4 regions of the Shewanella sp. HL-SH2 genome follow, and region 3 is predicted to be linked to each of the others. Evidence: predicted binding sites of a transcription regulator. Region 3 holds the regulator's gene; each other region holds the start of a gene.

Region 1 (8,171 bases), 1.5 Mb from region 3:
AAAAGCATCCATAACGTACACATCACATAATGCTGCCATTTGCTTCGCGAGTGCTTGATCGTTTTTGCCTTCGCCAACGTTAAAACGCACGTTTTCAAACACAACCACTTCACCCGCTTTAGCGTCAACACCGTTAAGGTAGTCATCAGCTAAACGAACTGGGCAATCCAGTGCGTTAACTAAATAATCGACAACAGGTTGCATCGAAAACTCAGCATTGAATTCGCCTTCAGTTGGACGACCAAGGTGAGACATCACCATCACAGCAGCGCCTTTTTCAAGTGCCAGTTTGATTGTTGGTAATGCAGCACGCAAGCGTGCGTCACTTGTTACAACACCGTCTTTAACGGGTACGTTTAAATCTTCACGAATAAGCACGCGCTTATTTTGCAGATCTAAATCAACCATATTGATAATAGCCATAATTAGCCTTTCCTTATAAATGTAAAAATTAAAAAACAAAACTGTTGTTCACCGCCGATGCATGATCCACGGTTAAAAAATCATTTAAGTACTTTGATTTAGTTATTTAGTTATTTAGTTATTTTTAACATAAATCATCAGGATTATTTTTTTGACTGCCTAGCTTGGATCATCGCCAAGCTTGTGTCGAGCATGCGATTAGCAAAACCCCACTCGTTGTCACACCATAAGAGTAATTTTACCAAATGCCCGGCGCTGACACGGGTTTGGGTGCCATCAACAATACTCGACCGCGGGTCATGGTTAAAATCACATGACACTAATGGCTCTTCTGTATATCCCAAAATACCATTAAAACTGCCATTTGAGGCCAAGGCTAACACCTGATTAATTTGGGCTATATCGACTTTTTTCTCAAGGGTAACGGACAAATCAATCGCTGTAACATTGATTGTTGGCACGCGCACTGAAATGGCCTCAAACATATCTTTCATGTGGGGCAATATACGCTCAATACCGCGTGCTAACTTGGTATCCACTGGAATAATTGATTGACTGGCGGCGCGGGTGCGACGTAAATCATCATGATATGCATCAATCACTTGCTGGTCATTCATCGCCGAATGGATCGTGGTAATTGCGCCACTTTTAACCGTAAAATGCCTATCTAACACATCGATAACCGGCACAATACAATTGGTTGTACAGGATGCATTGGACACGACTGTATGCTCAGGGCGCAGTAAATCATGATTCACCCCATAGACTATAGTGCCATCAACATCGGGAGAAGAAGGATGAGAAATAAGGACTTGTTTAGCACCTGCTTGAATATGCACTTCACATTCTTGACGATCATTTAAGCTACCCGTCGCTTCATAAACAATATCGATATCCAGTTCAGCCCAAGGTAGTTGACTTGGGTCAGACTGATTAAGCAATAGAATGGCATCATCACCAATAATAAGATGATTGTCTTTTAAGCTGACCTGATGTTTAAAACGACCATGGGTTGTATCGTATTGGGTAAGATGACGAATAGCGTCGGGTTTTGCGAGTTCGTTAATCGCAACTATTTGAATTTGGTCACGCTTCCCTGATTCATATAACGCCCTCAGAATGGAGCGACCAATACGACCATAACCATTTATTGCAACTCGAATCATTCCATTCCCAGCATAAAGAGAGAGATTATTAAGGCAGAAAAATAAAAAACGGCCAACACATAAAGTGTCGGCCGCCATATTATACACAATTAAGCACTTAACATATAAGCGCTAATTTGAGTCAATCGTGGATCATGTTTTTAAGCCAGTGCTTTGACTTTGCTAACCACATTATCAACGGTGAAGCCAAAGTGCTTCAATAAGTCGCCACCCGGTGCTGACTCGCCGAAGGTTGTCATGCCGACAACATCGCCATCAAAGCCAACATACTTATGCCAGAAATCAACATGAGCCGCTTCAATTGCTACGCGTTTAGTCACAGATCGAGGTAATACAGACTCTTTGTAAGCTGCATCTTGCTTGTCAAACACATTGGTCGACGGCATAGACACTACGCGTACTTTGATGCCATCGACAGTTAATGCTGCAGCAGAATCAACCGCTAACTGCACTTCTGAACCGGTAGCAATTAAGATAACGTCCGCAGCGCCTTCACAATCAAGCAGCACATAACCACCTTTAGCGACATTGGCTAATTGCTCAGCGCTACGCGCTTGAGCCTTAAGACCTTGACGGCTAAAGATTAAAGACGTTGGCGATTTGCGAGTTTCAATTGCAGACTTCCAAGATACTGCTGTTTCAGCAGCATCACATGGACGCCATACTGTCATGTTAGGTGTCATACGTAAGTTAGCTAATTGCTCAACAGGTTGGTGAGTTGGACCATCTTCACCTTGGCCAATTGAGTCATGGGTATAAACGAAAATGTTCTGAATACCCATTAACGCAGACATACGTACCGCATTACGTGCGTATTCCATAAACATCATGAAAGTTGCGCCGTAATTGATGAAGCCACCGTGTAATGAGGCGCCATTCATAATGCCGCTCATACCAAACTCACGCACACCGTAATAGATATAGTTACCAGCTGCATCGTCTTGAATGCCTTTTGAACCTGACCATAGCGTAAGGTTTGAGCCAGCTAAGTCAGCACTGCCACCTAATAATTCAGGTAACATAGCACCAAAGAAACCAATTGAATTTTGTGATGCTTTACGGCTAGCAATGCCTTCAGCTTTATCTTGGCATTCTTGAATGAATGCTTGTGCTTTTGCTTCAAAGTCTGCCGGTAAATCACCGTTTAAGACACGACGTTCAAACTCAGCCGCTAACGCTGGGTGAGCCACTTTGTATTCAGCAAATTTGTCATTCCATAATGACTCATTAGCCACACCTTTATGCTTAGCATCCCAACCAGCATAAACATCTGATGGAATGTCAAAAGGAGCATGTGGCCAGTTTAAGAATTCGCGAGCCGCTGCAATTTCTGCATCACCTAATGGTGCGCCGTGACAATCATGGCTACCCGATTTATTTGGTGAACCAAAACCAATAATTGTTTTACAACAGATCATTGTAGGCTTATCAGTTACAGACTTAGCTTGTTCAATTGCGGCGCGGATTGCATCAGGATTATGACCGTCAACATCAGCAATAACATGCCAACCGTATGCTTCAAAACGCTTAGGCGTATCGTCAGTAAACCAACCTTCAACGTGACCATCGATAGAAATACCGTTGTCATCCCAGAATGTAATTAGTTTACCTAAACCTAATGTGCCAGCTAATGAACAGGCTTCATGTGAAATGCCTTCCATTAAACAACCGTCGCCTAAGAAACAGTAAGTGAAGTGATCAACGATATCGTGGCCATCACGGTTAAACTGTGCTGCTAAGGTTTTTTCAGCAATCGCCATACCAACGGCATTACTGATACCTGCACCTAATGGACCCGTGGTGGTTTCAACACCAGGGGTATAACCATATTCAGGGTGACCAGGCGTTTTAGAGTGCAACTGACGGAAATTTTTAAGCTCTTCAATTGGAAGCTCATAACCCGAAAGATGTAATAGAGAGTAAATAAGCATTGAGCCATGGCCATTAGATAAAATAAAGCGGTCACGGTCAGCCCAGTTAGGGTTGGTTGGATTATGCTTTAGGAAATCATTCCATAATACTTCAGCAATATCTGCCATACCCATTGGTGCGCCTGGGTGTCCAGAATTGGCTTTTTGAACGGCATCCATACTTAACGCACGAATTGCGTTTGCGAGTTCTTTACGAGATGACATGCTCTCTCCTGCTTGTTTAATGAGGTCTAGCGGGCAATTGTGGAGACATATTTTCCCCTACTAGGCGGCGCGACGCAAATTAATATTTTTCGTGTGTATCAATTCAAACTTCAGATTGGCTAATAAAGCGCAATAATTGCCATAAACTGGCTTAATATAGCAGCTTAAATAGTGGCATTAAGCTTCCATCAAAGCGGACATTATTGGTTCAGGTAATTTATTTATTGGGTTTATATTGTCTAATTATGTATACAGTTACGTTAAAACCTCACGATTAAAATGTCACTTAAACCTTAAATTTCATCACGTTAATTACACAGAATAGCAAACAGCTTATCTTGCTGTTTAACATTTTCATGAAACATTGCACAATTCTACGCTTTAATTCGTATAGTGGGGTGTTATCAAAATCAATTTCGACTAGAATAGACGTCTAGACGTATATAAATTTATATTTTTTATCAGCAAACGATGAGATTTCCGACTATGGCAAAGCACTTGTTCACTTCTGAATCAGTTTCAGAAGGTCATCCAGATAAAATCGCCGATCAGATTTCTGATGCGGTATTAGACGCAATACTTGAGCAAGACCCAAAAGCTCGTGTTGCGTGTGAAACCTATGTCAAAACAGGCATGGTATTAGTGGGTGGCGAAGTGACCACTTCTGCTTGGGTTGATATCGAAGAAATTGCTCGTAAAACCGTGCGTGACATTGGTTATACTCATTCTGATATGGGTTTTGACGCTGATTCCTGTGCAGTTTTGAATGCAATTGGTAAGCAATCTCCTGATATTAACCAAGGTGTTGACCGAAGCGATCCTGCTGAGCAAGGTGCTGGCGACCAAGGATTAATGTTTGGTTATGCGAGTAACGAAACTGATGTGTTAATGCCTGCACCTATTACTTATGCGCACAAATTAGTTAAACGCCAATCAGAAGTACGTAAAGACGGCACCTTACCTTGGTTACGTCCTGATGCAAAAAGCCAAATTACCTTTGCTTATAACGATGGCAAAATTGTCGGTATTGATGCGGTTGTGTTATCAACCCAACATAAAGAAGAAGTTAAACAGGCTGATTTAATTGAAGCTGTGATGGAAACCATCATCAAACCAGTATTGCCTTCACACTGGTTAACTAAAGATACTAAATACTTTATTAACCCTACTGGTCGTTTTGTTATTGGTGGTCCTGTTGGCGATTGTGGTTTAACCGGTCGTAAAATCATCGTAGATACCTATGGCGGCATGGCTCGTCATGGTGGCGGCGCTTTTTCGGGTAAAGATCCATCAAAAGTTGACCGTAGTGCGGCTTATGCTGCGCGTTATGTGGCTAAAAACATCGTCGCTGCTGGGTTAGCTGATCGCTGTGAGTTACAAGTGTCTTATGCAATTGGTGTTGCAGAGCCGACTTCAATTAGCATTGAAACATTTGGCACAGGTAAAGTATCAGAAGAGCTACTGATCAAGTTAGTGCGTCAACATTTCGAGTTACGTCCATATGGCTTAACTGCAATGTTAGATTTGGCTCGCCCTATCTACCAAAAGACTGCGGCTTATGGCCACTTTGGCCGCAGTGAGTTCCCGTGGGAAGCAACTGATAAAGCTGAAATTTTACGTGCTGATGCAGGTTTATAATCAATACTGTTAGCCTAAATTAAAAAACCGCCGTTAAGGCGGTTTTTTATTGTCTGCATTCCAAGAACCGTTAAATCTAAACGTCGCAAAAATGGAGCGCTAATGTAATCGGCAATCAGCAGTGATCAAAATGAGCGCTTTCGACGCACATAAAACCGATTTGCTGCATGGTCATAATCGGTACAGTGATTGTGTTCACGACTTGAATATTGCTGCCTTGTACATCTATGGGATCAATTAGGCTAAATCCTACTTCATATTGATTTATCTTGCCACAATCTATCCAGCAATAATCCATCTCATGACATTCATTATCACAGCCATCACTTTCTTGATTATCACTTAACCCTAACCACTTAATGGCATAACGCGGTGTCGAGTGAACCGTGTTATTGGTGATTAATATTATCTCAGCGGCATGATATTTATATTGATGTTGCGCTAGCACAGCGACAACTAATTTGGCGTTATCGAATGCACTCAAACGCAATCCAAGATAAGGCGCAAACAACTCATCAAATTTAGGCGGTATATTCAGCATTTTTATCTCAATAAATCACTCGAACTAACAAGTAAAAATCACGCTGTTGAAAACTAAAGAAATCGACAACTTGCATATCGGCATATTGAGTATGGGCACTGAAGGAACGGCTATTATCTTCAGCAATATAGGCAACTAAATATCTAACCTTGCTGCTCACCGCCTCGGCAATATGATTAACTAAGTGAGCAAAAATGCCTTGGCCACGATACTGTTCAGCTATCCATATTGGTCCATATTGACAACTATTGGTTTGAGTAAGCGCTAATTTAACACCATCACGTTCAATGTCTAATTGCGGCAGCTTTTGAATTATTTTTTGGTACAGTGCTTGTTTAGCAAAGAAGTCCCATTTAGCAGCAATAACGTAACCGACAATCTGCTGGTTATCTAGCGCCAGCATGATCCAATGTTGATTGATTAATAAAGTCACTTGCGCAGCCGTTAAAGCCTGCCCTTGAAGACTGGGATCAAACTGGCCTAGCTCAGCATTAACATGGGTGCGTTCTAGCTCGACTAACTGCGAGACATCCGCGAGATTGGCTTTGCGATATAGAATCACTCTTTTTCCTGCGGCTTGTCGGATGGGGAATTTTCAGATTTAGGTGCTTCAGCTTTATCACTTTCAACTGACGGAGGCTTAGCTAAAGCAGTATCTTGTTTTTTAGCCCATTCGATGACTAATGCTACAGGATAGGGCGTCATCATTGTTAAACCTAGGCCAATAATGCTCGCCACCATCAACATTCCCTGAGCACGCTGGCTAGATTCGGTAAAAATCAGTAAATAGCTGCCAGCAAATAACAGTAATGACCCTAAGTAATGAAGCCCTTTTAACCATTTAATCATATCGATTTCTCACTAATAGGCCGATGACGTGTTATCACTTTGACACAGTATCAAGTAGAATAGCTTCAATTGAAGCAATTTAGGCAAATACAGTAAACATGATAAAGCATTTTTTAGGCGCCGCAGCAGTTATTTTTTCATTAAGCGCATGCCAAAGTTATTCAGATATTGATAACACCACAACACTTGTTGGCCAGTGGCATATTGAATCCGTGCTGTCAGAACCAACTATTGATTACAGTCCTGCAAAATTAGTTTTTTCTGACAACGGTCAGTTAACAGGCAACACTAGTTGTAATCCGTTTATGGGTCAATATTCACTTAAAAATGATTTGCTGACGCTTTCACCCGCGGGCTCAACTCGCAAAGCTTGTATCGAAGCACTTATGGTACAAGAACAAAGAGTGATGCAAGCACTGCCTTTAGTTTATAGCGCCAAGCTTAATCAAAATAAGTTACGTTTAGTCAATAAAAGCGGCCAAACCATTATGGTGCTAAGCAAATTAAACAAATAGCTTAACCTTCCCAACTTGTGACTAAGTAAACTATTTACTACACTTCACACAGTGCTTTAAATTGAATTTATATTCACAAAAAATGGATTTTTCTTGACTCAAGATTCATTTCTATTCAAAATGTAGCGTTTTTTTGAATAACAACTATAAGAAGAAAATACAATATGCCAACCAATAAAAATCAGGATGATCTGGTCAGAACATTTAAAGCAATCTTAAAAGAAGAACGCTTTGGCAGCCAAAGTGAAATCGTTAATGCGCTTCAGGCTGAAGGATTTGGCAATATTAACCAATCTAAAGTATCGCGAATGCTGAGCAAATTTGGCGCAGTAAGAACCCGTAATGCCAAACAAGAAATGGTTTATTGCTTACCTGCTGAATTAGGCGTGCCAACTGCAGGCAGCCCGCTGAAGAATTTGGTACTTGATGTTGACCATAACCAAGCAATGATAGTGGTACGTACCAGCCCTGGTGCCGCCCAGTTAATTGCCCGGTTATTAGACTCAATAGGCAAACCTGAGGGTATTCTAGGCACTATTGCCGGTGACGATACTATCTTTATTAGCCCTTCAAGCATCAAAACAATTGATGATACGCTTGAAACGGTTAAGTCTCTGTTTAACTTCACTGAGTAACTGCTTAGTTATACTAAAAAGCAGCTATTGGCTATCATTGAATCCCGAAATATCAATGCTTGCCACTAAATACCTAATAAAAAAGCAATGCTTTGGCATTGCTTTTTTATTGGGTATTTTTGTTAACAGCGACGGCTAATAATCATTATTAATGACAGCTGCTACTCATCTACCGTAGACATTACTCTTCTTCCCACTGGGTGAGAAAATCCAGTGAAGGTGCAAAAAAAGATGACCCGGTTAATGCTTTAGTAAACAGCATTAAATGG
Region 2 (8,171 bases), 1.2 Mb from region 3:
AAGCGCTTGGCTAAAGCCACCACCGCCCCATGAATTGTTTGTCGCTTTAACATCGACACCATGGTTTAGCTTGAGATTTGTCATGTAATCAATACAGGCAATTGCGGCTGCAGTTGTACCTGAACCACTTGCATCTAAGAACTGACAACCAATAATACTAACATCCCAGTTAACGCCAACGACACCTACACCATTGTTACCTTTAGCGCCAATAGTGCCCGAAACATGTGTACCGTGGCCATTGCCATCCATTGGATCACCAGTATTGGCATTTGCGTTATAGCCGTGAATATCATCAATAACACCATTACCATCATCATCGATACCATTACCAGCGATTTCACCTGGGTTTACCCACATATTCGCTTGCAAATCAGGATGATTATAATCCACCCCAGTATCAATTACGCCAACAACCACATTACGGTCACCCGTTGACGTATTCCAGGCTAACACGGCATCAATATCTGCACCGGCTAATCCACCGGATTGGCCGGTATTATGTAAGCCCCAAAGGTCAACAAAACTTGGGTCATCGGGAACACCTATTGCGCGGACAATGTAGTTTGGCTCGGCATATTTAACCGCCGGATGTTTGCTGATCATTTTGATCGCTTGCTCAACATTAGCACCATTTCTTAGACTTAAACGAGCCAACTTTCCATTCAAAAGGTGACTGAATTTATCATCCACCCCGTCTGCATTGATGTCTTTAATGGTTGCGCCAACAAGCTTTTGCGCTGACGAACGTTCAAATTTAGTTACATTGTCTTTATACACCACCAAGATGGTATCTTGCTGGTAAGTCACTGCTTGCTTAGCCATCACTGGCACTGCGGAAGTCATTGCCATTGCAGACGCTATGGCTAATGCAACAGGTGTTATTTTAATCGACATATACTGGTTTCATATCATCCTTTTTGATTCCAGAACCGGTACTGCTGAATATATCAAAAGAGTGTCTTTTGACTTATCAAGGACATATTCATCCGGCAATTTTATTACCTACAGATTGTTGCCACAATGTAATAGCTTTGGGAAGAATGACTTAGATAATTACCACTTTACTACTAAGTCACTTAACCTAACCCATTAGAATGAGTTTTACGAAAAACGCAACCTAAACCGCTGTAAATAAATGAAAATAAAAATTTAATTTTATAATAAACTGCATTTTACATCCGCAAATTAATACTCTTTAGTCCAATTGTGAGGCAATTGTTAACCCCGTAAGTTGGTCGAGTTAATTTGGCTCTACCTAATGAGTCATTGCCGAAATGTTTCACGTAATGCAAAGGAGTGTGATCATGCAGATTTCAATGGCAAAAACATTGTGCATCGCCCTCCTGCTGCCAAGCTTTGTATTAACCGCTTATGCTCAAGAGATTAAATCAGAACAACTTGATCTAAATTTACCTATCACATTGCAAGCGCTGTTAGAAAATAATGATCGTGGCGACATGATCAATATCATCCAACAGGGCATGCTAAACCAAGCCAGTGTTATACAGGCAGGAGAACTTAACCAGGCTTCTATTTTGCAGCTAGGAGAAGGGAATCAGGCTTATATTGCCCAATATGGTGTGAATAATGAAGTCGAGCTGTTGCAAGCAGGTGAAAACAATAATGCTTCGGTTACCCAAACAGGAAACGATAATCGAGTGCAGTTAAACCAACTAGGAAGTGCAAATTTCTCAATTGAACAGATTGCAGATGGTGCTGCAATCACAATTACGCAATATTAAACAGGGAGCGTCATATGAAATCGCAAACAACTAAAACCTTACTAGCTTTAGCCATTGCAGCAGGTCTGTCTTCACAAGCTTTTGCCAGTGATGAAAGCAGTATTAACATTATGCAGAACGGTGCTGGCCAGGATGTAAAATCTGAGCAAACAGGTTCTCTAAATGTATCTGATGTTAGTCAAACTGGTAACGATCAAAGCGCGAGCATTGCTCAAGATGGTGTGTGGTTAGAGTCTTACGTGACGTCAGTTGGAGATGAAAATGAAGTTGAAGTTAATCAAACTGCTGACTGGCATATTTCTAATGTTGCCTTAGAAGGCGATGAGAACTTCACTAAAGTCATTCAAGATGGTTTTTTCAACCAAAGTGATGTGCAAATTACAGGTAATGTCAACAATGTCGATGTTGAACAAGTAGGTGAATTGAATGAAAGTATTGTTGAATTACTTGGCGATAACAATAGCAGCAAAATTAGCCAGCAAGGTGATAACAACTATGGCGTCTTTCGCGTTCAAGGCAATGATAACGATGGTGATACAACCCAAATTGGCAACGGCAACCAAGCAGGTTTAATTGCATTAGATTTAACTCCTAATGTAGGCAATAACAACGATGTGACCACTTATCAAGAAGGCGACAGCAACTTAGCTGCCGTTCGTGGCATTTTAGGTAATAACAACACTGTTGATATTGAACAGGTTGGCAATCTAAATACCGGTTTTGTTTACTCACTTTCAGGTTCAGATAACGATATTAATATTGAACAAGAAGGTGACAATAATAATGCCGTACTAGAGTTCACTACTGGTAACGATAATGATATGGAGATTGATCAAAAAGGCCAAAACAACACTGTTGGAGAAACATTTGTAGCGGCTGTAAATGGTTCTGACAACATTATCGATATTGAGCAACATGGTGACAATAACCTAACTGAATTTGAAGTTATTGGCGATCAAAATGATGCTGATCTAGAGCAGGAAGGTGATAATAACTATGCTGCATTCGGTGCTTACGGCGATGATAACCATTTCAATCTTTCATCGGATGGAAATCAAAACACCATAGAAGCATTAGCAGATGGTAATGATAATTTAATTGATATCGATCAAGAGGGTGATATTAACTTTGGCCATGTTGATATTCTCGGCAATGATAACAAAGTGGATGTTGAACAAGATGGCACTGATAATGAAGCCATAGTCTCTGTTCTAGGCGATCTTAATACTCAAGTGGATGTCACTCAAGTGGGTGATCTCAACCTGGTTGATTTACTGGTTATGGGCAATGAAAACTTAGTTGATATCATGCAATCAGGTAATGGTAACTGGGTGGGTGGTGAATCGAGTGGAGCTTTCACTGTAGAGGGTGATAACAACAGCTTCATGGTGACACAAACGGGTAATGATAACCTAGTGACAGGCTCGCAAACTGGTTTTGATAACACGATTAATGTCTCACAAACAGGTGATTTCAACAGCGCGTTAGTCATTCAAAACTAAACTATAGATATAACGTGTAATAAATCACACTAAAATGCAAAAAGGGAGCAATTATATTGCTCCCTTTTATTTACCGTTACTCATTGAGTTCACTCCAATATCTCAATTAATCCTACTGAAACCTAACCGACTAAATTAACTAAGCCAACTCAATAACCCAGCAAACTCAATCAGCTACATAAACGCCAAAAGGCAGCCTTAACGGTCCTAACTTACCAATTCAAAATGGGTTTGATAAGTTTGCGCCCAGCGTAATAGTTCAACTCTGTTTCGGGATTGTGTTTTACGAAAAACAGAAGAGATATGGGCTTTTACAGTGTGCTCACTAATGCATAAGCGATGGGCAATTTCTTTATTCCTAGCACCACTAGACACTAGCTGAATAATGGTCCTTTCTCGATTAGTCAGCATTTGTAACATGGCAACCGTATCTGCAGGGATTTCGTTATTATTATCAAGTTTTTGAACTAAACGTCTAAAAATTTTACTGATCAATGGTCTGTCGTACCAAAGCTCATCAGATACCATCTTACGTAAACCAGTTAACATTAAGTCCATTCGTTGATCTGAATATAGCAGTCCACGCACCCCCAGCAATAATGCAGTCTCTTGATCTAATGAGCCGCGTTCTACTTGATATAAGGCTACGGGGACATGATTAACAATACGCGATACTAATAGAGGAATACCTTTGCTATCAAGGGCTGCGCCTTTTTGAGCCACAAGGTAAAAACTATTAGACTTTTTTTCGAACTCTAATTCAGCAGCACTCTTGACGATGCGTGTCTTTAGGCCTATCGATTCAGCAAGAATAGCTAAATGACAAGGTGCCGATAATTGGTGTAAAAAAACCAATTCATATGTATTGGAACTCATCACTCTTCTCCCTGAAAAGTTTAATTTGTTCAAGTGCTCCTAAGTATGAGGTTTAACCACATCATCAATAAGCCAAAGTGCTTAATACTTGAACATCATCCTGTGTTTGATTTTATACCTAAATCTTACCTTGAAGCCAGATACAATTGCTCATAAACGCCTAGAAGTAAGGTAAATGGATAAACTGAGTAATAAGGGTAGTAGAAATTAACTAGAACAAAGAGAAAGTTTATCAGTCAAAAGTATTAATCGTATTTTTGACTGATAAATCATAAAGTTTTTAACTAGGGCTTAATAGCGACATTTAAATTTTGAATTTGTCGATTATGCAGACTAGTTAATAAGACTAATCCACAAATACCGCCAATCAAGGCTAAAAACATGTCAGACTGGGTATCCCATACATAGCCTTGAGTGCCTAAAAAGGCTTCGGCATTTTCACCCGTTGCGGCGGCAACCCACCATTCTATTAGTTCATAGAATGCAGAGAACGCTAATACAAAACATACCGACAAAAACTGGCACCAAGCTCCCAACTGAAGTACTCCGTTACGCAACATTATTTCTCTGGCGACAATAACAGGCACAAAACCTTGGGCAAAATGACCGACTTTGTCATAATTATTGCGCTCACTGCCCATCACTTGCGCTAACCAATCAAATAACGGTACTTCAGCATAGGTATATCTGGCCCCAACCATTAACACTATGCAATGGAATAAAATCAACCAATAGGCCAACGAGGTTAACGGGAAGCGGTTTCGAGTAAAAAATAACAGTGGTAACGCGATTAAAGCGGGTATCGCTTCTAACCACCAAGTGAACATATCTTTGGGATCACTCACGGACCAAAGTAGCACCGCGACATAAATTACCATCCATATAACTTTATTCAGCAATGTAAATTCCTCTTATTCGATATTGTTCTAGAATTAGAATATTAACTTTAGCCATCTAGCCCTCCACAACTGGCCAAAAAAGTGCTACTTTGACTAGGCGCTGGAAGTCGCAAATTATTCCCAAAGTAGAATTGACCTTATTGGCCGTTTCTAAGGTTAGTAACTTGACGTCACTTGGGAACAGATATCAAGCATAAACTAATTGATATTATAAGCATAAGTACTAATTTAACTAGGTACTAAATCAGCAATTATACATTAGAGGGTACCCATATCATGGCGAAACATTCGCTTGACAAGGATAAGATAAAAATCCTGCTGTTGGAGGGCGTCCACCAAAGTGCGGTAGATGTACTAGAAAGAGCAGGCTATACCAACATTGAATATCACAAAGCCTCACTAGGCGAAAGTGAGTTATTGGAGTCCATCAAGGATGCCCATTTCGTTGGTTTACGCTCGCGCACTCAATTAACTGCTGAAGTACTTAGCCATGCAGAGAAGCTGGTTGCCATTGGCTGTTTTTGTATTGGAACCAACCAAGTTGATCTTGCCGCAGCTGAAAAACTCGGTGTGCCTGTTTTCAACGCGCCATTCTCTAATACCCGCAGTGTGGCAGAATTAGTCATTGGTGAAATCATCATGCTAATGCGCGGCATTCCACAACGTAACGCTCAATGTCACCGTGGTGGCTGGCTAAAAAGTGCCAATGGCAGTGTCGAAGTTCGTGGTAAAACACTAGGCGTCATTGGTTACGGCCATATTGGTACTCAGCTCGGTATTTTGGCTGAAACCTTAGGTATGCGCGTCATTTTCTTTGATATTGAAGATAAATTACCACTAGGAAATGCCTCACAAATTCACAGCCTAGAAACATTACTGGCCACAGCTGATGTTGTAAGCTTACATGTTCCTGAAACGCCACAAACCAAAGATATGTTTGGTGAAAAAGAATTCAGCCAAATGCGCAAAGGCAGTTTCTTCATCAATGCTTCTCGCGGCACAGTGGTTGATATCGATGCACTTGCAGAGGCAGTTAAATCTGAGCAGATTGCAGGCGCGGCTATCGATGTATTCCCCGTTGAGCCTAAATCAAATGACGATGAATTTGTTAGCCCACTTCGTGGCCTAGACAATGTGATACTGACACCGCATATTGGTGGCAGCACCGCTGAAGCTCAAGAAAACATTGGTATTGAAGTGGCAGGCAAGCTAGCTAAATACTCTGATAATGGTTCTACTGTATCTGCCGTTAACTTCCCTGAAGTATCACTAGCGCAACACGCTGGCGCCTCACGTTTACTGCATATTCACCACAACCGTCCTGGTGTGTTGATCAAAATTAACCAAGCGTTTTCAGCTAAAGGTATCAACATTGCTGCTCAGTATCTGCAAACTACCGCTGAAATTGGTTACGTGGTAATGGAAGTCGATTCTGATCAAGCTGAAGAAGCCTTAGGTGAACTGAAACTGATTGAAGGCACAATTCGTACCCGCGTATTGTTTTAATATCGGTAGCGTCAGATCACAGTAACAATAAAACGACTATTTATCATATTTAGATAGTCGTTTTTTATTGCCTTGCCCCTTTAGAGTCCCCACCGATTGGGCTACACTGCTGGCATTATGTTGCTGTATTACAGGAAAATCCTATGAGCCTTTCAATAAGTCAACCAGATTGGGCCCCCACCCAAGACACACCTGCAATAATGCTAGCTAACCTGAATCATTTAGGTCTTATAGAAGTAACGGGGGAGCAAGGTCGCAGTTTTATTCATGGCCAGGTAACAACTGATATTACCTCACTTACCGCAGACCAATGGCGCTGGGGCGCGCACTGTGATGCCAAAGGTAAAATGTTAGCCAGTTTCCGCGCTTTTGCATTACAAGACAGCTTATTTATGCTGATGCCCACCAGCGCATTAGCGATTGATTTACCCCAGTTAAAAAAATATTCAGTATTTAGTAAAGCAGAGTTAGTTGATGCATCAGCTAACTGGCAATTAATCGGTATTGCAGGCAGCGATGCCAACACTTTTGTAAAACAACATTTTGCCGAAGTTAGCCCTGAAACTGCAAGTGAAGTCACTGTGGTTGATGGTGGTTTGCTGCTTAAAGATGGCCAGCGTTTCATCGCCATGTTAAGCCCAGAAAAAGCCCAAGCTATTTATGCAGACCAAACCTTATACAGCGCCGCGGCATGGCAAGCATTAGAAATCAAAGCAGGTTACCCTAATATTCCAGGCATACATGCCAACCAATACGTGCCGCAAATGTGCAATGTGCAGTCAATTAATGGCATCAGCTTTACCAAAGGCTGTTACATGGGGCAAGAAACCATCGCCCGTATGAAGTATCGTGGTGGTAACAAACGCGCACTTTATATCTTATCTGGCACCAGTAGCCAAACGTTAACCGAAGAAACCGCATTAGAAATAGCCCTTGAAGGCGGCTATCGCCGTGGCGGCGCTATCATTGAGTTTGTTCAGCAAGGCGACCAAGTATTGCTAACGGCTGTGCTAGCCAATAACACTGAAGCAGATGCGATTTTGCGTATTGCTGGTGATGAAGAATCTGCTTTAACGATTATGCCGTTACCTTATTCGCTAGAAAATTAGGCCGAATGGTTTAATACTCTAGCTGAATAATGAAGTAGAGCCCGAAAATAGCGACTTGATTAAAACAGTGTAACAGGCACTTTTACTGATTAAGTCGCTTTTAAATTAGCGGAAGCAAACTTTACCTAGGTAGAGAGCAATCTAATTTGTGGTCATTTAAACGACGTTTTTTACCTACTAAAATCAAGGGGATTTAGCCATATCTTCAGGCCGGTTCTGGGCCTTGGTTTTATTTATTAGACTTGATATTTGCTTTTGAGTCTGAATACAGTCAACGAAAAAACTGACTAAATGGATAAAACAATAAACCAAATACTCCTGCTCTTGTTAGTATTTTTACAATATGAAATGAATCAATAAACTACACATAAGGTAGTTCTACACCACTCATTATGTAAGCTGACAACCCACTAGCAAATAAAGTAGAAATATGACTGGCAAAATAAGAGCTCTCTTCGCTCGTTTTTTATTCAGGCATTAGCTTTTCCACTTAGCGTTAACCAATTTTGAAAAGTACCCACAGAATAGAGGACA
Region 3 (8,171 bases):
CAGCTAATTTAGGTCCTGCAACATCAAGTCCCTGCCCTTGAGCACCATGACAACTCACACATACCTGCGCCGGAACGGGCACAGTCTGTAGTAACTCTTTGGGTGAAGACTCTGGAATGGATGCGCTCACATGTAGACTTACCATACTGCTCACGAATGTTGCAGCGATTATTATTTTATTCATCATCTCGCCCTTAAGAAGTCCGTATCTATATTCATCGGACAAACTATAGATGATTATTTAACCTATTAACACCGACTATTTTTCATCCATTTTTAATAAGTCATCTCAACTCGGGTTAAGAGATGAATAAGCGATATTAAAAAATATAATATTCAATTGCTTACAGAAAAATTGAATTTTGCGCTGAGGTTAAATACTAATAAGCCTCCGTTGCTATTACAACGAAGGCTTAATAAGTTTAACGATTCTGTCATTAACTCAAGTGAAGTTACTTAGGGCGCACGCCTAAGGTATGGCAAATAGCATAAGTCAATTCGGCACGGTTTAAAGTATAAAAGTGGAAGTCTTTCACCCCTTCACGGGCTAATACTTTTACGGTATCAATGGCCACGTTTGCACCCACTAATTGACGCGTGGCAGGGTCATCATCTAAACCTTCAAACTGACGGTGTAACCATGCAGGAATAGCCACATTAGTCATATCCGCAAAACGCTTAGTTTGCTTAAAGTTAGTTACCGGTAAAATACCTGGCACGATTTCAACATCAATACCCGCTGTAACACAGCGGTCGCGAAAACGAAGATACGACTCTACATCAAAGAAAAACTGAGTAATTGCGCGGTTTGCTCCGGCATCAATTTTCTTCTTTAGGTGAATTAAATCAGCTTGAGCATTGCGCGCATCCGGATGCACTTCTGGGTAAGCCGCTACCGAAATATCAAAATCAGCAACTGAGCGAAGTAAACGCACTAAATCATTAGCAAAACGAGTCGGCTTTGGGCTGCCATCGGGTAAGTCACCACGCAGTGCGACAATATCTTTAATGCCTGAATTCCAATAATGTTTGGCAAGTTCAATCAGCTCTTCATCGCTGGCATCCACTAAGGTTAAATGCGGTGCTGCAATTAAATTAGTTTCACTTTGAATACGCTCAATAACACTGTGAGTGCGGTCGCGCACGCCTGAATTAGCACCGTAGGTTACCGATACAAATTTAGGGTTTAATGGTTCTAAACGACGAATAGAATTCCACAGAATGGTTTCCATTTCTGGTGTTGAAGGTGGAAAAAATTCAAATGACACTTTGATATCACTTAACTCAGATAGGCTCTGATTTAACGACTGTGAGTGCTGGGCGTGATGAAAAGCCATTTTATATTTCCTTCAACTGCTTCGATGCGAACATCGATGGATTTAATACTCGGATGATGACTGTCTATTACTTTACTGCGACTTTATAATGGACGTTTAGACGTCCATATGTCTATATAGTAATTTAACTGACCATGAAGTCAAGAATAAATATTCATTGAATACGTATAACCACGATGAAGAATGTTCAATTTGAAGATGAAAAAAAAGCAAGACTCAAAAGAGTCTTGCTTAATTGAACTGGGTTGTCGTCAAAGCAAAGTTATTATTCTTGCAATAAATCGCGACAAATATGCACTAGATCAGATTGAACAGCTGCCGCGGTGACTTCTCTACCCGCGCCTGGGCCACGTATAATCAGCGGATTACCTTGATAAAATGCACTGCGGATAACAAACACATTGTCGCCGGGCGTTAAATTGGCATAGGGATGATTACGGTCTACCCATTGAATGCCCACTTCCGCTTTCAATTTGCCACCCACTTTATCTAATGCCGCCACATAACGTAGCACTTTATTTTGCTCTGCGGCGGCCACAAATTGCTGCAACATTTCAGCATCAAGCTCATTAATGCGCTTTAAAAAGTCTGCTAATGTTAATTTAGCCAATGCTTCAGGCACTAATGAGTTTAGAGTAATGTCTTCTAACTCAATGGCTAAACCAATTTCACGCGCTAAAATAAGCAATTTTCGTTGCATATCTCGACCCGATAAATCATCACGGGGATCAGGTTCTGTAATCCCCAGCTCTTTCGCCTCAAGCACTAATTGAGAAAATGGTTTACTGCCATCATAGTTTTCAAATAACCAACATAAAGTACCTGAAAAAATGCCGCCAACCGCTTCAATCGTGTCACCGCTATTACGTAAGTCATTTAACGCATGCTGAATAGGCAACCCAGCACCACAACTGGCGTTATAGCGCCAAAATAAACGTCGATTACACAGTTGCTGCTTTAGCTCTCGATAAAAAGGCAATGGTCCTGAACCCGCCAATTTATTAGCACTGACCACATGAATACCTTTAGCAAACAATTGTGGGTATTGTAAGGTCAAGGTGGCACTGGCACTGATATCAAGCGCGACTATCTCATCGCAAGACAGTTGCTCTAATTGGTCAAACAAACTGTCATAGGTCCATTCTGTACCTTGTTGCTCATATTGTTGCTGCCAGCTGTCTAAATTAACCCCAGCGTTATCAACAAAAGCCTTTTTAGAACTCACCAAACCGACTAATTCGACTGTGGCTTCTAAGTCTTTATTTAGCCCAAAACGAGCACGTTTAAATAAATCTATCCACGCCTCACCAATATTGCCTATACCTAGCAGCAGTACGCCTATGCGCATTCTTGGGCCGGCACAGCGGCGATGTATTTTTTGAGTCAGTAAGCTAACCTGTCCCTGTGGTACTAATGTCACTAGGCTTAAGCCATCTTGATAAACAGGTTTGGCATCGCGACTTAACAAACGGGCAAAGCTTTTACGATACAATTCTGCATCGGCACTGACCAAAGCCACTAGCCCCAAGTCGCATTGCGCCTGCAATTGCGTAATACCAAACTCAGCAGTTTGGGACACTAATAAAGACTGCACTTGCTTTTGCCTTTCTAATGTAAAGGCTAATTCATACTTATGTTGCGCCAATGACCAATAAGCCAATGGCGTTAAGCCCGCTTCGGTCAGTAATGTTAACAAAGGCCCTATCGCTGCGGCGGCTTTAAAACTAAATAACACCACTTCATTTAAACTGGTTACTACAGGCGCACTAGCTGACGAACTATGGGGGGCAATCAAAGTAAAATCAGTGTGAGAGGCATAGCTTGAGCGTACGGCTAAACTCACTTCGGTATTGAACAAAGGCTGTAATGTACGTGAATGCAATACTGGAGAGCCCAGTCTAGCTAATCGATCGGCTTCAGCCAAAGACATACTTTTTAGCAGTTTGGCATCATTAATTTTATTCGGGTCAGCATTAAATACCCCTTCAACATCGGTCCAAATTGTTACCCGATCAATATCAGCCAAGCTGGCAATTAATGTCGCGCTAAAATCAGAACCATTTCGCCCAAGCAATAGTGTTTCACCCTGACTATTAGCACAAATAAACCCTGTAATGACTAAACGCTCATTAGGATGAGCCGCTAATAAAGCCTGCACTTTGGCTCGCGACTCTTCTACCCGAATATTAGGCACAGCACCTTCGTCAGCGACAAGTATTGAACAAGCGTCTACATGGGATGACGCTACACCAGATTCACGTAATAACGCCGCCATTAATCTTGCTGACCAACGTTCACCAAAACTCACCACATGGCTAATTTGATATTCATTGCGCTGTTCAAGTGATAATAAGCTAATCAATTGTGACTTGTCGGTCGACAAGCGCTCACGTAAATCACGTGCTTGCTCATTAGATAATAATTGTTCGATTAAGGTTTGCTGATAGCCGATTAATACTTGTAGCTCTTCTTGCCATAGCTGACCGGTTTCACGCAAATTGAGCAGCTTATATAAAAAGTTGGTACTTTTACCTGCCGCTGAAACAACAATTAAGTCATCGCTGTGACCATGGGTCAGTAAAATGTGGGCGACTCGGCGATAACAATCCGCATCTGCAAGACTTGAACCACCAAATTTATGTAAATGACCACGCGCCATGTATTACTCCTTAAACGACAACTACAGCGCTGCGACTGCAGCTAATGCGGCTTTAATATCTGCCACTAAATCTTCACCATCTTCAATACCAACAGATAGTCTCAATAATGTATCTTTAACGCCAGCCTCAAAACGGGCTTGGGCATCCATTGCTCTATGGGTCATAGTCGCAGGAACGGCTATTAAACTTTCCACTCCGCCTAAACTTTCAGCAACACTGAACAAGGTTAACGCATCTAAGAATGCTACAACCTCTGCTTCACCACCTTTCAGCTCGAAACTGAGCATAGCGCCAAAGCCTTTTTGCTGTTTTTTCGCAATTTCGTGTCCAGGATGATCCGTTAATCCTGGATAATATACTTTTGCGACCACAGGGCTTTGACATAGCGCATCAACTATCTGTTTGGCATTGGCTTGATGTTCACGAATTCGCACTGCTAAAGTACGAATACCACGCAGAGTAAGGTAACTGTCAAACGCTGATCCCGTTAAGCCTAAGGTGTTTGACCACCAATGCAGTAACTCGCCGATGTCTGGATCTTTAGCTACAACAGCGCCGCCAACCACATCACTGTGACCATTGATATATTTGGTCGTGGAATGGATAACGATATCAGCCCCTAAATTTAAAGGCTGCTGCAAAATAGGTGATAAAAAGGTGTTATCCACGGTAACCAATGCGCCAACTTCTTTTGCTGCAGTAGCAATGGCGGCAATATCAACCACACGCAGTAATGGATTGGACGGGGTTTCTAACCACACCATTTTAGGCTTTTTGGCAATGGCTTCCGCTAATGCTGCCGCGTTGGTTTGATCAACGACGGCCAATTTAAACTGACCTTTTTTGGCCAAGTTAGTAAATAAACGGTAACTACCTCCATAGCAATCATGTGGCACAACCAATAAATCGTCTGGGCCTAATAAATGGGTCACTAGCGTAATGGCAGCCATGCCAGTACAGGTTATCACTCCGGTAGCCCCTTGCTCTAATTTGGCTAAGGCTTCGCCTAAAATACAACGTGTTGGATTGCCTGAACGGCTGTAATCAAACTCACGCGGATTTTTATGGCCATCAAAAGAATAATTGGTCGATAAATAAATTGGCGGGACAACTGCACCATGTTGTGTGTCACTTTCAATCCCCTGTCGGACGGCGACAGTAGCATTGCTATGTTGTTTACAAGACTTGGTCATGATTGATTCCTAACATTACGAACACACAAAGAGATGTCTAGATGGCTAAATTTACCTAACTGAGCAGCTCAGGTCAACAAAAATAGACGTTTAGACGTCTAAACATAAAGAAATCTATTTGCAATGTGCACTAAAACACAGCAATAATTTGACTAGAAACTTTAAGGGTTTAAAATCTGCACCGTATTTAAAGTAAAGGGTGAGTTAATGACTGAGTGGAATGGCGACTATATTAGCCCATATGCCGAACACGGCAAGAAGAATGAACAAGTAAAAAAAATCACAGTTTCAATTCCGTTAAAAGTATTGAAAGTACTGACCGATGAGCGCACTCGTCGCCAGGTAAATAATTTACGTCACGCGACAAATAGTGAATTACTTTGCGAAGCTTTTTTACATGCTTACACGGGTCAACCATTGCCCGATGATCATGACTTATCAAAAGATGAGCCTGACAGCATTCCGCGTGAAGCGAAAGCATTGATGGACCAAATGGGTATTGAATGGGAAGACTTAGAGTAATTAATCACTTTTAAGTCATTTCACATCTGCTATTCATTCCATCAAGATGAATATCCTGCTTAGTCAGGGTAGTTATCTTGATGGAATTTTGTTTTTAGACACGATCAAACAATTGATATCAATCAATATACAAATGCTTGTGTTGAAAAACGTTAGTTACTAAGAGTCATTGCATGCCATTCATTGATCCCACCACGTTATTACTCGCCTCAGTTATTATTTTTTGCGGCGCATTAACCCAAAGCTTAATCGGTTTCGGTTTAGCCGTAGTCGCCAGTCCCTTACTGTATATTATCGACCCACAGTTAGTGCCCGTTCCAGTGATTGTGATGGGGTTTGCAATTTCACTAATGACCTTATTCAGAGAGCGTAGCCATTTAGAATTTAATGGATTGCAATATGCGTTACTTGGCAGAATTCCGGGTGGTTTTTTGGGCGCAAGCTTACTATTGCTCGCCCCCCAACCCATATTAGGACTCGCTATTGCGGGTATTGTATTTACAGCGGTTTTATTGAGTGTTTTTAAATTGTCCGCACCTGTGAATCGGATAACCTTATTTATTGCGGGTATTGTCTCAGGTATTTTTGGCAACATTGCCGCCATTGGTGGACCGCCAATGGCTATTTTGCTGGCCGGAAAAGATGCCAGCCAATTTAGGGCGGCACTATCAGCCTTTTTTATCTTTAGCTCAATGATTGCACTGGCTATTTTAGCCATTGTAGGTTTAGTTGAAGTGAAGCACATTTGGCTTTCTTTAATGCTGCTTCCATCGGTATTCGCAGGCTATGTTATAGCAGGGCGCATTGTCGGCAAAGTCGATAAAAACAAAACCCGCAAAGCCACCTTAATATTGTGTTCGTTAAGTGCGCTACTATTAACGGTAAAGTCATTAAATAGTCTTTAAAAACCTTTGTTAACATAGCTTAAATCACATAGTGAGTCCTTCACTGCACCAATCATTAACTTCATTAGTGATTGGGTCAACAAACTGCAAACGCTGCGCTAATAACTGTAATGGTTTGTCAAAATCATCATCGTCTTTAGCCTGCAGTCTGGGATAAAAACGGTCATGTAATAAAGGCATGCCTAAACTCTGCATGTGTACCCGTAACTGGTGGGTTTTACCGGTAACGGGTTCCAGTTCAAAAAGTCCTAGGTTATTGTTAATTTTGAGCAATGTAATCTCAGAATGACTATTACTAGGCCCGTCAACAATCTGCATGGTAAAACTAGGTGTTCCACGTTCTAGCCGATTCTTAATGGTCCAATGATATGGCAACATCATCTGATTTAAGGCGAAGTCTTGTGGTAACTCGGCCACTGCTTGGTAGGTTTTTTTAATTTTATCATCGAGAAAAAGTTGATGATAAGCATGTCGAGTCTCAGGATTTACCGTCATCAACATCACGCCAGCGGTGTCTTTATCAAGCCGATGAGCTGGAGCTATTGTGTCTATTCCAGTGCGAATACGTAAACGGTGTACTAAGCATTCATTCACATAATTACCACCAGGGGTAACCGGTAAAAAATGCGGTTTATAGACAATGATTTTATGATCATCTTGATAAAGAATTTGCTCGGTAAAAGGCACTTTTTTTTCAACTGCAACTTCACGATAATAATAAACCCGTTTGGTTGCGGCATATTCACTTTGGCAATCAATTAATTGGCCATCTTGCCAATGTACTTTGCCCTCTTTAATCCGTTGATCCCACGCTGAGGGTGATATTTGTGGAAACTTATCAATTAAAAAAGCCAACACTGTTGGATAAACTGTAGAGGATTCACTCGTGCGAGGTAAGACAACATAGGATGGCTGCGCCGCAATAGCGCCAGTAGGTAAAAGTGACTCGTGAGTAGATTTCGACATAAAAATTATCAGGGTACCGAATAGATACCCTTATATTATCAGGTTATACATCAACATGGGATTTTAGTAATTGCAGGACAAAGTCCATGGTTTTGTGACAATTGGGCTGATCCACCAAACGTAACTTATCACGACTATACATGGGCAAAACCTCTAACCAACGCTGACTCACCCAGGTCGCATCTTCTAAATGAATTTGTGAATACAAACCAAGTAAATCAGGGTTAACTTCATAAAACTGTTCAAGCGCTGCGCTGATAATTTCAAACTTACCCACTATCGGCTCATGGCGCCAATTCTGACAAGGAAGAGTCCGTGCTATCCATACGCCATTGTGCTGTTTAGCTGCCGATAATACTTTTAAGCGTTGCTTACCCTCTAACACAATACTTAGCGACTTATCTTCTAGTTGGTGAAAGTCGATAATTTCACACTCGGTAATACTGCGATAACAGGGAAGTTCACTTTTAGCCTTTAGCGCTGCCATGGCTAAACCGTATTCACCTTTAAGCACTGATGCCACCAGCGCCAATTCAGCAGGAAAAGCAACCCTAAACTCGAGCCGGCCATTTGGCAACAACACCGCAT
Region 4 (8,171 bases), 2.0 Mb from region 3:
GAATCATCACCGACAGACTTACCAATTAATGAGCCTGTTAATGCGCCAATAAAAGCACCAATGGGTCCACCAACCACGGCACCCAATATAATGCCTGAACTTAAGCCAACAAGTTCTTCAGTATTTTCACGTTCTGGTATTGTGTTGCTTTGAGCGCCATAGCTTATGTTACTAAACAGTACTGATGAGATAACGGCGATAGCGACTAGTTGCTTTTTCATAATGACATTCCTGTTTTTAATATTGATAAATGAGTTGTTCGACATGAGTCCTCGACTCGATGAAACTATTAAACAACACAGAAATGGCTATTTATGGGTTTAAAAATGGCAATCTTATGTTCAATTGTGGCAACAAAATGGCAATTGATTTGGAAGCCTTTAACCCGTTATAAATTGCTGTATAGTCACAACAATAAACAGATTATGGAATTAGCTGATTAATGAAACGCATCGCGATTGTTGAAGATGAAGCCGCTATCCGCGACAACTACAAAGAAGTGCTCCAGCAACAAGGCTACAGTGTACAAGCCTACCCTAACCGCCCAACGGCTATGTTAGCCTTCAATGCTCGCCTGCCCGATTTAGCCATCATTGATATTGGCCTTGAAGGTGAAATTGATGGCGGTTTTACTCTGTGCCAATCCTTACGAGCCATGTCGAGTAGCTTGCCGATTATCTTTCTTACCGCACGAAGTGGCGATTTTGATACTGTTTGTGGTCTAAGGTTAGGCGCTGATGACTATCTAACCAAGGATGTCAGTTTCCCGCATTTATTGGCGCGTATTGCGGCATTATTTCGCCGTTCAGAATTAATCGGTTCAAGCCCGATTGAAGATAATCTAATGACACGCAATCACTTGCAAATTGACGGCAATCGCATTCAGGTCACTTGGAAGTTACAGCCGATTGAATTAACCGTTACCGAGTTTTGGATGGTACACGCCATGGCTAAACACCCAGGACATGTCCGCAGCCGTCAGGATTTAATGCAAGAAGCGAAAATTTATGTCGATGACAGCACCATTACGTCCCATGTAAAGCGGATCAGAAAGAAGTTTTTAGCCATAGACAGTGAATTTGACTGTATCGATACTGTATATGGTATGGGTTATCGCTGGGACAGCTTGTAAGGAAGATGTTCAATATGTATTTGCCATTAGGCCTAAGGGCTAAAGTGATTATACTTTCACTATTTTTACTCTGCCTTCCTTGGCTTGGGTATGAATATGTATGGGAAATGGAAAAGTACTTGCGCCATGGGCAAGAAAAAACCTTAGAAGGTACCACTCAAGCGTTGGCAACCGCACTGCATGAACGCCCTAAACTGTTTGATAATCAAGCCAGCTTTTTAACCCAAGTCCAAAAGGGCCGCGACTTGTATGCTTATCCATTATCGGGCCCTATTCAACTTGACGGAAAGTTAGAAGACTGGCAATTGTACAGTCACCGTAAGTTGTATTATGGAAAAGAACACATTGTTTATCAACAAAATGCACAACAAGACATATACCTTAACTTTACCCATATGGTGGGTAAATATGCTGGTTATCTTTATGGCTTTTTTGAGGTTAATGACTCCCAAGTTATTTATCGCAGTAAAAATAGCTTAAGGGTCGACAGGAACGATCACTTAGTGATTGCTACGCTTGCGCCCGATAATTTATTTAGGCGCTATGTCATTGCCAATACCAAGGATGGCTGGTTAAGCGCTTATCAGTTACCTCAAGATCCAACACAATCAATGCCCGTCATCCCTGAGAATCGTATTCAAGGCCAATGGCAGAAAACCCCTAATGGATACAATATTGAGTTCCGTATTCCGTTAGACATGATTGGCAGTAAACTCGGATTCGCTATTCATAATGTGGATGACAATGAGACGCGCAATTTAATTAATATTGTCGGCACTTCAGCCACCAACTCGGTAGCAGAATTAGGCACAGTTCTGGTGCCTTCGCCTGAAATAGAAAGTATTGTTAAAGGTATGGGCCACAACAGCTCACGCATTTGGGTGGTCGATAATCATGGCAGAGTGTTAGCGCGTTCAGGTGATATTCGCACATCAAGTAATACCTGGGATGCTGATTTAGATGGCGCCCAAACTCAAAGCTCTTGGGCACACTTCCATAAACAATACTTATTACCCTTATATTATAAAATTCTCACTAGACCGCCACAGGACTTTATCGATTCATTACAGGACTCAACTGAATTAAGTGGTAGCCATATTGAAAATGCCCTAGTAGGTAAACAGGCTTCAACCTGGCGATTAACCCCAGACAGTAAAGCGGTCGTATTAGCGGCTGCGAGCCCTATTTGGATTGATGACAAGGTGATGGGGGCTGTTATAGCCGAAGAAACTACGCACGGTATCCGTAGCTTGCGTAATCGGGCACTGGAAAAGCTATTTAACGTTATTCTTACGATTATGAGCATGGGCACATTAGCATTATTCATTTTTGCATCGAGCATCTCTAGTCGTATTCGCCGCTTACGAGATCAGGCGGAATTAGCTATAGACAGCCAGGGACGTGTCAGAAATCAAATCACTCCGTCAAGAAATCGAGATGAAATAGGTGATTTATCACGAAGCTTTGCCAATATTGTCGGCAGACTCGGTCAATATACTCACTATTTAGAAAACATGTCATCGCGGCTATCACATGAACTTCGTACCCCTGTTGCAGTTGTTCGAAGCTCTTTAGAGCACCTCAGCAATCAAAACCTAGATCAAGCAAGTCAAAAATATGTCAATAGGGCGCAGGATGGTGTCAATCGATTACATCTGATTTTAAATAACTTAACTGAGGCAACTAATCTCGAAGCCAGCTTATCACATGCTGAACGCAGCACATTTCCCTTAAAAAAGGTTATCGGTGGCTGTATGCAAGGTTATCAAATGACCTACCCAGAGCAGCGTTTTAACGTATTTATTGAAGATAAAGTTATGATGTGTAATGGCGTTCCAGAATATATTGCCCAATTAATGGATAAACTCATTAGTAATGCCATTGAATTTAGCCAGCCAGATAGTGCTATTAGTGTCAGCTTAAATCAATATCATAAACAGGCGATTCTAAAAATAACTAATATCGGACCAAAATTACCTAAAGACATGAGCGAGCAGATTTTTGAATCTATGGTGTCAATAAGGCCACAAATCCCCACCAACAAACCCCATCTTGGTTTAGGCTTGTATATTGCAAGATTAGTAACTGATTTTCACCATGGCACCATTAAAGCGAGCAATGTCAGCTGTGTAATAGAAGATGACATTAACAAAACGACACTTCAAGCGGATGAGATACATCAAAGTGGCGTTGAGTTTTGTTTAACATTACCCATAGTGGAAACGACATAAGCTATTTTGCCTATATAGCCGACATTATCTATCTCTCGCCTCTTTCATTTAGCCGTATAGATGTTAGGATGGCTAAATAGGTTTTTAGTGGATGAATTAATAATGAATAAACACGGTAAACAAGCAACCCAACTAGTCAGTTTAGGTCGAGATAAAAAATACACTAAAGGCATTATTAATCCGCCGGTATTTAGAGCATCTACAGTGGTGTTTGACACCATGGACGACATGCGTTTTGCCATTAAAAATAAGACCAACGGCGAGTTATTCTATGGTCGTCGTGGTACACCAACCCATTTTGCCTTTCAAGAAGCGATTGCAGAACTTGAAGGCGGCTTTGGCACGGCGTTATATCCATCCGGTGCAGGAGCGATTAGTGCGGCACTATTATCATTTTTAAAAAGTGGCGATCACTTATTAATGGTCGACACCGCCTATGAACCCACACGTGATTTATGCGACAAAATGCTCGCCGGATTTGGCATAGAAACGAGCTATTATGATCCTATGATTGGTGCAGGCATACGTGATCTCATTCGCCCAAATACTAAGGTACTCTTCCTTGAGTCGCCAGGGTCGATCACCATGGAAGTACAAGATGTGCCGACGCTGAGTCGCATCGCCCATGAACATAATATCGTTGTGATGCTGGATAATACTTGGGCTTCACCGATTAATTCTAGACCATTCGAAATGGGTGTGGATATCTCTATTCAAGCGGCGACTAAATACATTGTCGGTCATTCAGATGTGATGATGGGTACCGCAACGGCAAACGAGGTTCACTGGCCACAATTACGTGAAAACAGCTATTTAATGGGACAAACAACTTCGCCAGATGATGTATTTTTAGCGGCCAGAGGGTTACGTACCCTAGGAGTCCGTATGGCCCAGCACCATAAAAATGGACTTGAAGTCGCCAATTGGTTAGCAAAGCGTCCCGAGGTTGACCATGTCAGACATCCTGCTTTTGAAACATGCCCTGGTCATGAATTCTTTAAGCGTGACTTTACCAGCGCGAATGGCTTATTTTCATTTGTTTTAAAAGATGGCGATCTTAGAAGCATTACAGCCTTTGTCGAGAACATGCAGCATTTTAAAATGGGTTTTTCGTGGGGCGGCTTTGAAAGCTTAATTTTGGGTGTTTTCGGTATTGATAAAATAAGATCAGCAACCCAATGGGATAGCAGTAAGCCACTTATTCGTTTACATATCGGCTTGGAGGACACAGAGGATTTAATTGCCGATCTTGAACGCGCTTTTGAGCGTTACAATCAAGCTATCGCTAAGTAACCACTGCTCGAGATAATAAATGCTTATAAAATAGGCCGCACAAATATTGATATTGGTGCCGCCTATTTTGTCATTCTACCTAAGTGTGGACACTAATTTTGACTATCAACTTTCAATGCATTCCATGCCTGCGTTCCATAAAGCGGCACAGTTGATAAAGCATGCTTATGGCTGCCGTTAGTTTCTTTAGTGGAATAAGATAAATACAATAAAGTTTGATTTTCTTTATCCAAAATACGTCTCACTTTTAAGCTTTTAAATAAAATACTTAACGACTCTTTAAAGACCACTTCACCGCCTTTACTGGTATCGATGTCTGCTAAATCATTTGCTGAAATAGGTCCAGTTTGACGACAACTAATGCTCATATCTGAAGGGTCGGCAAAATCTAAATCTGCTTTAATGCGACTAATATGACAAGTCACTCCTGGTATTTTAGGGTCATGTTTTGCATCAATAATCACATCTTTAGTGGTAAATAATCCTAAACTGACCTTACCGACATCGTCACTGCAGCTCATCATTAATCCACTGAGTGCGACTAAAGCGGCTAATTTCACGTTAATATTCATTAAGCTTCCTTAAAATATTGTTGCGCCATGCGAGTTAACCCTGCGGTAACAGAGCCAAAGTGATCCCCCACCACCACTTGTGCTTGAGGATACACTTTAGCAATTTGTTTGTATATTGCAGGGCTTCTTGCCGTACCGCCAGTAATATAAACAATATCAGGGCTTTCTAACGCCTTACCCTGATCATCAAGACTATTCATAGCCTGGCGCATTAATTGACTGACTTTATCCAGTGACGGCGCAATGGCTTGCTCAAATAGCTCGACACTGACGTCGATAGTTAACTGTTTTTCCACAAATGACAATTCAGCTTTATGAACGGGTGAATCGGTTAACGCCACTTTAGCGATCTCCGCTTGGCGCACAACCTGAAAACTCATCTGATTTTTTTGAATGGTCAATAAACGCTGCAGTAATTCAGGTTGCTCGGCACCATTGATCAAGGTTTCGATTAATCTCTTGCTGGATAAATGATAGAAATCACGCTGGGCGCTAATATCATTCACGGCAACGGCATTCCAAAATAAATTTGAAGGTATAGGCTTACCATCTAACATAGCACTGCCACTGCCAAAACTTGGCATAAAGCCTTGCATAGCAAGCGCAATATCAAGGTCATTACCGCCGATACGCTGTCCGCTGTGCCCCAAACAGTCTTGATCTCGCTGTATGTTACTCATTAATTCAGGGCCCATTTTTACTAACGAGCAATCTGTAGTACCACCACCAACGTCGACAACTAATACATTGGCAGGTTTGTTAAGGGTTGATTCAAAATCCATTCCAGCGGCAAGCGGCTCAAATAGAAAACCCACCGAGGTAAAACCGGCTCTTTTAGCCGCTAAGGTTAAAATGGCCTCAGCTTGTTGATTACTTTGTTCGCCGCCAATACCTTGAAAGTTAACTGGGCGGCCAATCATGGCATGGGTAGCCGTATTTAAGCCTTTAGCAGTTAACTGTTGATCTATACGTTGTTTAACGTGTTGCATCATCAAGGTAACAATATCTTCAAACAAAGCCACTTGTTCAGCTCTCAGTCCTGTAGCCCCCAGAAAAGACTTGGGTGAACGGACATAAAAACCTTCCTCAGGCATTTCAAGATAAGCATCAATAGCGGCCTGACCGACAAACACTGTAGTTTCATCAATCAATAAATCGAGTTCATGTCGAATTATTTTCGCCCGCATTAATTGTGAACTGCGTAAATGAGAAAATTCAGCTTTCAAGGCTTCAGGCAAACCATTATAAACAGCCTCAGCTATCAGCTCACGATCCATGGCATAGAGCGTAGAGGGTAAATAATTAGAATTTTCACTAAGGGGTATTAACTCTATTTTCTCATTGATCCAAGCACCAATTGAACAATTAGCACTGCCATAATCGAAACCCACTATCATGAATAAACTCGCTTAAAAAAATCAAACGAACAAACTACCACATTCACACCGAAAATGGATATTTTTTAGTTTGAAGAAAGATTGAGTGGTGGATTTTAAAACATTAACAGGATCTAAATATAACGAGGAAGGAAGACTGGCGTAAGTCGATAACATTGTATCTATCTAGGTAGGCAAATATCGCTCTTGGCATTTGTGCTGATAACCAAGGTGAGTTAAGCACCAACTAAATAGCCATAAACAAAATATTCCACTGCAAACAATAATAATACTGTTTACTAAAAAGTTAAGTCGCGGGATAACATGACTTTACCGCTGAACAATCAATTGATGTTAATTAGTTTGGTTGAGGAAGCAGTAATTGATATTGCTCTTTACATGCTTGATTAATATACACGCCAACTTGAGCCTCTAAAATGGGCGTGTTGGAGAATTGAAAGTCTTGGCTATTTATTTCAGGGTGCTTAAATAAGTAATCAGGGAATTGGTTAGAAAAAACTAAGTCCACTCGCTTATGTTTAAGCATTTTAAACCCTTGTTCAACCGATTCAATAGGCACCATATTAAGGCCGGCATTAATAAATTGCCGATGAAAATCCCCTTCTCGTTTATAGCGCATAATGGCTAAATTTTTTCCTTTCAGTTCAGACAAGTCATCCCAAGAAAATGGCGCATTCTCCTTCCGACGAAATAAACCTAACACAACTTTCTGTTGGCTCAACGGCACAAAATAAGCTTGTTGAGACTCAGGAGGCGGAAAAAAGCTCAAACACCAACGGCCAGATTGAACTTGCAGCTGCGCTCTGGCCGGAGGTAAAAATAATGGTTTGACCTTAAAATCATAATGGTCGGAAATAAGTTGGCTTAATAATGAAAAGTTAATGCCATGGTCGTCGACATCCATGGTGGTGAAAGGTGGATAATCAACCGCAATGACCTCATGTTCACCGATACTTTGAGCAATGTTAACTTCATCATTAACAACCGTGTTTTGCGCCATTACTTGTAGGCTGACAGACAACACCAAAGAACCTAGTATACTTTGTAACATCACTTAAACCTTACTGATAAACGCCGAACAACCAGCTTAGCTTAGTTGAATATAGCCATTTTTACATAGCTAGCGCATCAATTCATAAATACTTAACAAACAAAAACGCCATCATAATGATGGCGTTTGTAAACTAAACAATATTAAACAACTACTTTTTAGCTTTTTTCTTAGGTGACTTTGCCGACTCACTCACCCACTTGCCGCCAATAAACTTAGCAGACCAACCAGTTGCTTTACCGTCAACGTCGGTAGCAACATATTGCTCTTTCGTTTTACGACTAAATCTGACAGAGGCTTTGTTGCCGTCATCATCTTCAACTGGGGCATCGGCTAAAAAGGCGTACTTGTCCCATAATAACTCACGATATTGCACCAGCTCTTCAACAAGCGGCGCACGGGTTTCACGGGATTTAGGGAAGGTACTTGCCGCTAAAAATATTCCAGCAGCGCCATCACGTAACACAAAGTGCGCATCAGACTTAGTACATTTAA

What was found. Region 3 encodes MetJ, which represses methionine synthesis genes. Its sites were predicted from a motif close to TAGACGTCTAGACGTCTA; they were not measured.
Region 1: a site for MetJ is predicted at 4,151-4,168, ahead of metK (methionine adenosyltransferase). Genes of this name have one in related genera too.
Region 2: a site for MetJ is predicted at 5,071-5,088, ahead of serA (phosphoglycerate dehydrogenase). Genes of this name have one in related genera too.
Region 4: a site for MetJ is predicted at 3,413-3,430, ahead of ACRWP9_RS10050 (cystathionine beta-lyase). Genes of this name have one in related genera too.

The regions. Positions count from the first base shown of each region.
Region 1 is NZ_CP195035.1:1,405,683-1,413,853, reverse strand. It holds gene ACRWP9_RS06185 (phosphoglycerate kinase) at 1-423, opposite strand, end outside; gene epd (erythrose-4-phosphate dehydrogenase) at 567-1,589, opposite strand; gene tkt (transketolase) at 1,730-3,724, opposite strand; gene metK (methionine adenosyltransferase) at 4,211-5,362, shown strand; gene ACRWP9_RS06165 (hypothetical protein) at 5,478-5,903, opposite strand; gene ACRWP9_RS06160 (GNAT family N-acetyltransferase) at 5,911-6,465, opposite strand; gene ACRWP9_RS06155 (hypothetical protein) at 6,462-6,752, opposite strand; gene ACRWP9_RS06150 (META domain-containing protein) at 6,851-7,267, shown strand; gene argR (transcriptional regulator ArgR) at 7,432-7,902, shown strand; gene ACRWP9_RS06140 (Dyp-type peroxidase) at 8,084-8,171, opposite strand, start outside.
Region 2 is NZ_CP195035.1:1,109,921-1,118,091, reverse strand. It holds gene ACRWP9_RS04920 (S8 family serine peptidase) at 1-897, opposite strand, end outside; gene ACRWP9_RS04915 (curlin) at 1,308-1,745, shown strand; gene ACRWP9_RS04910 (curlin) at 1,760-3,247, shown strand; gene ACRWP9_RS04905 (response regulator transcription factor) at 3,455-4,123, opposite strand; gene ACRWP9_RS04900 (DUF2238 domain-containing protein) at 4,408-5,001, opposite strand; gene serA (phosphoglycerate dehydrogenase) at 5,299-6,528, shown strand; gene ygfZ (tRNA-modifying protein YgfZ) at 6,672-7,637, shown strand; gene ACRWP9_RS04885 (hypothetical protein) at 8,108-8,171, opposite strand, start outside.
Region 3 is NZ_CP195035.1:4,267,919-4,276,089, forward strand. It holds gene ACRWP9_RS18780 (c-type cytochrome) at 1-184, opposite strand, end outside; gene metF (methylenetetrahydrofolate reductase) at 453-1,337, opposite strand; gene ACRWP9_RS18790 (bifunctional aspartate kinase/homoserine dehydrogenase II) at 1,603-3,996, opposite strand; gene metB (cystathionine gamma-synthase) at 4,018-5,190, opposite strand; gene metJ (met regulon transcriptional regulator MetJ) at 5,398-5,712, shown strand; gene ACRWP9_RS18805 (sulfite exporter TauE/SafE family protein) at 5,886-6,617, shown strand; gene ACRWP9_RS18810 (pseudouridine synthase) at 6,642-7,583, opposite strand; gene ACRWP9_RS18815 (LON peptidase substrate-binding domain-containing protein) at 7,627-8,171, opposite strand, start outside.
Region 4 is NZ_CP195035.1:2,312,549-2,320,719, reverse strand. It holds gene pdsO (sortase-associated OmpA-like protein PdsO) at 1-221, opposite strand, end outside; gene pdsR (proteobacterial dedicated sortase system response regulator) at 443-1,132, shown strand; gene pdsS (proteobacterial dedicated sortase system histidine kinase) at 1,138-3,363, shown strand; gene ACRWP9_RS10050 (cystathionine beta-lyase) at 3,466-4,656, shown strand; gene ACRWP9_RS10045 (CreA family protein) at 4,749-5,228, opposite strand; gene yegD (molecular chaperone) at 5,228-6,625, opposite strand; gene ACRWP9_RS10035 (substrate-binding periplasmic protein) at 6,963-7,676, opposite strand; gene topA (type I DNA topoisomerase) at 7,828-8,171, opposite strand, start outside.